DNA from 2 places in the Undibacterium sp. Di24W genome. Region 2 is predicted to be linked to the other one. Evidence: riboswitches for the same ligand, from Rfam matches in the RefSeq annotation. Region 2 holds a riboswitch; the other holds the start of a gene.
The links. A riboswitch is a leader RNA that binds a small molecule or an ion and turns the genes downstream of it on or off. The one in region 2 is predicted to bind cobalamin.
Positions count from the first base shown of each region.

Region 1 (2,470 bases), on a different contig from region 2:
ACCATTGTGCTCGCCACTGTGCATTCACACTATTTAAATTAGCGTGACTCCAGGCATCACTGGTCGCTTTACTCAATTTAAGAGGATTGGGTGACGGCAAAGAGTCAAACTGGTAGTCGGTTTTGCTATGTAAGACACTCAGAGTCAGTTGATGTTCTTTTGAAAGCTTGCTATTCAATTTCCCGCTAAAACTAGTGGATTTAAAACCGTCGGCATCGACATTAAAACCTGAGGCATTTGGATTCACGATGACTGAGAAACCATCGGCACGCTCTGTCGCTACCGCGAAGCTATAACCTACGCCAGCAGCATTGCCGCTGATCGTCGCCTTAGCTTGTTTTTGTCCATCGCTACCCGCACCAATACTAGCGCTGATTTTTTGGCGCGCTTCAGGCTCGCGGGTAAATATCTGGATCACACCACCCACCGCATCCGGGCCATATAAAGCCGACGCCGCACCGCGCAAAATTTCGATACGTTCTATATGCTCTAAGGGAATATTCTCTATAGACGCACCACCCGACGTCGCGGAGCCTATGCGCACACCATCAATTAACACGATAACTTGAGAACTCGATGCCCCACGCAAAAATACGCCTGTGGAAGAACGATAGCCCCCACTACGCGCCATTTGAATGCCAGCTTGCTGACTTAAAACATCGATGAGCGAACCTTGTCCGGCCAATTCAATTTCAGCACGATTAATCACACTAACATCGGCAATCACATCACTCAACTTGGTCGGCATGCGATTCGCTGTCACGACCACCGCCGGCAGAGATGGGTCAGTCGATGTATCAGCGTGACTCGCGGTGCTTACCATAGAGAATAAAGACAAAAGCGGGAAGCCCGCCAACAAAGGTAAACGGCGGGTATTTTTGCAAAAGAACTGGTTTTTCATATGAAGCAGCTAAAGAATGAAAAAGCCTCAAAGTACAATTTCTCAGTCAACAATCCGCAGCAAAACATCGCATCAAAGTAGGTAAGAAAAATCTTACGAACAAGACACGCAGCCAAGGAAAAAGTACCACGCAAAAGCGCAGCGACTCATTGATAACCAAAAAATAATTTGAGATTTTTCGACACGCTCACACTGCCATCCCCGACAGTGCATAAGCATAAAATGCAGCACGCAAGCGCACTACTACCTTGTTGGCCGGTATCCGGGCTGGCGGAAACTACCTTTGTCGCCTTCCCAATCACTTGTTCAAGGTAATCAGTGGCTATGTGACAAAAGCGGAGCCTTAGAGGCTCGTCCGTTTGACCGTTGCGGGGGCAGCGCAGGTTGGTATTTTTACCCTGTATTTACGCTATGCGCAAATAGAGAAAATTTACTTCCTGCTTCCCGTTGAACTGCTGCATGTGAACCATACAGCGAGCACCAACACGATTATTTTACCAGCATCACTTGGCGCTTGTATATGAAAATTCTGTAAGTACAAGTTCTCTTGACTCGCGGCAAGTGTAAGTTGCGAAAAGCAATTTGATACTTCATCGACGAAAAATACCGCTTAAAACTGAAACTTTTATGGAGAAAATAGACCTCACAAAAATCTATATCAACACAAAAAAATGCGCCAACCTCGAACAAGGTTTGGCGCATTCGCGACCCAATATCGGTTGGTTAGTTTGACTTACTGACTCAAACGTTTAGCCAAGTCATACAAAAATTTCTGTCCTTCATATAGTGACTTCACCGGCAAACGCTCGTTCAAACCATGCGCATTGCTGCCATCTGGATAATGAAATATGCCGCTGACTCCATAAGTCCATATACCGGCATTGTTCAAGAAGCGTCCATCCGTACCTCCTGGCGACATCGTTGGCACTACCGGTATTCCCGGCCACATTTGATTCGTTAAATCCGTCACGGCTTTCATTAACTCAGGATGCAGCGGTTGTGCTGGCGATACTGTCGCGGTTCCTACTGGTGTGATTTTAATATCGGCATCGGCCATCACCGTTTGCAATGTGGCTTGTGTCTGCTCCACCGTTTCACCCGGCAAAATACGGCAATTCACATTCGCTTGCGCGCGTTGTGGCAAGGCATTCGCGGCGTGTCCGGCATTCACCATGGTGGCAACACATGTCGTGCGCAAACTAGCATTATAAAAAGGTGTTGTGGCACTCAAACGCGCCAGAGCATCGGCATCGACAGGATCACGCAAAATGCCTTTCATATCCGCCGACAATTGTCCCGTCTCAAGCGTCGACATGGTTTCAAAGAAACCACGCGTAGTCGGCGTCAAACGGAAAGCAAAATCAAATTTACCCAAGCGCGACAAGCCATCCGACAATTTGTAGATCGCATTATCTTTGCGCGGCACTGAGCTATGCCCACCGCTGTTAGTGACTTCTAAACTAAAAGTTTGAAAAATCTTTTCGCCGGCTTGTATGCCGTGGCGCACTGGCTTACCTGACTTATCCAAAGAACCGCCACCACCTTCATTCAAGGCAATTTCAGCATCAA
Region 1 covers NZ_JBMPOP010000003.1:358,458-360,927, reverse strand. Annotated here, with positions in the region: gene ACO0KZ_RS07865 (TonB-dependent receptor domain-containing protein) at 1-901, opposite strand, end outside; cobalamin riboswitch at 1,138-1,401, opposite strand; gene ACO0KZ_RS07860 (M20/M25/M40 family metallo-hydrolase) at 1,635-2,470, opposite strand, start outside.
Region 1: it holds a riboswitch for cobalamin, as region 2 does, so the genes downstream of both, ACO0KZ_RS07865 (TonB-dependent receptor domain-containing protein) here and ACO0KZ_RS15745 (TonB-dependent receptor domain-containing protein) in region 2, are expected to answer to the same signal.

Region 2 (2,470 bases):
AACGCAGTATAGGTACTCTATACCAGTTCGGCTTTGGCAATGGGAAGCGCGAGTTTGTTGAGCTTTCTGTTGGCGCTGATCGGGTTTTATTTTTTACGTGGACGTATCGTTGAAGATATTCGTAGTGGTATTGGACATGTCATAACGGCGACGCCAGTCAGAAATGGCCTATTCCCATTGAGTTGCTGGCTTGGTGCTCTTGTCTATATGTTGCTATTAATTATGCCCGATGATTCTCTTCGCTGTTGGTGCTGCTATTTTGTTTGAAAATACGCCGTATCTAATGGGAAAAAATGGCGATGTTAATCGTGCTGTTGTCAGTATCAGTGTGGCCGCTAATTTTTTAGGGAAAACCTCTAATACTTCAAAAACTTTTTATGTCTTTATACTTATTCACGCTTTATCTCGCGACTCAAGCGACAACGGTCCCGATGTTAGACCTACTTGGCTTTAACTGTGTAGCGAGTTTGAGTAGTATCTCTTTGCAATTCGAGATGGCTTTCATAGCTGGTGTGGCAGGTTTGATTTATGGTCGGTGGAAAACTTACTAGCAATTGACGAAACCAATTTGTTGGTTTTGGCTTTAATAAGTGCATGTAAATGGGGAAAACGTGGCAAAGTATCGTAAAATGTGGCATTAATTTTAATACTATGAAAGCGTCAAGATAAGTATCAATTCTCTTCTTGAAACACTGATATTTACTTGGATGCTAATTTGCTATGTTTGAACTTCGTAAGGCTCCTAGAATTAATGTGACTTGGCGTGGCGCTGTTAAATTTGATCACGCAAAACTTGTCCCTATACGTATTATTAATATTAGCAATAATGGTCTTTTGCTTCTATGCCCTAAGGCACTATTGGCTGATTGTGAATATCAGCTAATATTAGAAGTACCAAATATTGATAACCTACCTAATGCGATGCACCAAGTTAACTGCACGGTGATACAAACACATAGTGTGTTGAGCGGTGAGCATTTCCGTGTCGGTGTGAAGTTCGTGAACATCGCTAGTATTCATCGCGATTTAATTAATGCTTGGGTATCGCTAGTGAGCAAGTTTGATCCTAAATAGCTTGAACTATAAACAAAACTGTCTCGTCATTAAATCATTGTTCAGAGCTTGGCCTTATGAATAAACGTGCCTGATTAAACTCATTGCATAGAGTTAATTTGCGGCGGCGATATGCTTTTTCTTGTTCCTTGGTCTGATAGACGTTAAAATGCCGGAGTTTTGGTGCTCGCGGACATAATCATGTCGGCGGTTAAACGGGAAACATGATGCTTTTGCATACGTGTGCTGCCCCCGCAACGGTGTACAAACGCCTGGTCTCAGTTTTGATCATTAACCATTCTTCATAACCACTGTGCTACTGCATGGGAAGGTGTAATGGTGAAGTTTGTCAGCCCGGATACCGGCCAAAATAAGTGAAGTATGGCGAACGGGGAAGTTCGGCTATGATTTTCTGACATTGGTTTTCTCAATTAAAGCAAATAGCCAACATAAAATCGCTTGAAAACAGCTTAACAATGGACTGCGTGTAGCTTCAGTTTATTGATTCAGTTTTTTTAAATCCGGTTTTCCGGTTTCATCATACTTTGTATTCAAGTAGCCAACGGGGACGTCGGTAGCTTGCGTTTAGCTGTGCACATTTTTCATGGGCGATTTTTTTGCGCCTTGCGGCCAGCTTAGCTTTTTGAATTCAATCATGATCCAACAATACAAACCTCTTATGCTCAGCATAGCTGTAGCTTCTTGCTTTTCTTCTGTAACCACTGTTGCTATCGCTGGCGACAATAATGAAACAAATGCTAGTGATGTTTTGATCACGGCAACGCGCCAAGTGCAGGCAGCCAAAGATGTGCTCGCAGACAATGTTGTCATTACCGCAGAACAAATTATGAAATCGGGTGCGACCAGCATCGTCGATTTACTGCAACAGCAACGTGGTATTGAAATCTCCCGTACCGGTGGTGCAGGCTCGGTGTCTTCTATTTTCATTCGCGGCGCCGCCAATGCACAAAGTGTGGTGTTCGTCGATGGTGTACGTATCGGTTCTTCAACGACGGGCGGCGCTACCTGGAGCAGCATTCCTCTAAGTCAGATCGAACGTATAGAAATCGTCTACGGTCCTTTATCAAGCCTGTATGGCGCGGATGCCATGGGTGGTGTAATTCAGTTGTTCACAAAAAAATCGGGTTCTAAAGCACACACCAGCTTAAGTGTTGGCGTGGGTAGTGAAGGTTTGCGTAAATGGGAAGCAGGTGTTTTTGGTTCCAACACCAATGATTTTCAATATGGTTTGAATGTCGCAAAAGAAAGTAGTGATGGCTTCTCTGCATCTAAACCAGGTGCAGGTAGCTTTACTTACAATCCTGATCGTGATGGCTACTCACAAAAAAGTTTCAACGGTAATTTGTCTTGGAAAGTCGCGCCTGATGTTAGCGTCGGCGTCAATTTTGTACAGAGT
Region 2 covers NZ_JBMPOP010000007.1:136,022-138,491, reverse strand. Annotated here, with positions in the region: gene ACO0KZ_RS15755 (hypothetical protein) at 378-551, shown strand; gene ACO0KZ_RS15750 (PilZ domain-containing protein) at 721-1,074, shown strand; cobalamin riboswitch at 1,218-1,437, shown strand; gene ACO0KZ_RS15745 (TonB-dependent receptor domain-containing protein) at 1,709-2,470, shown strand, end outside.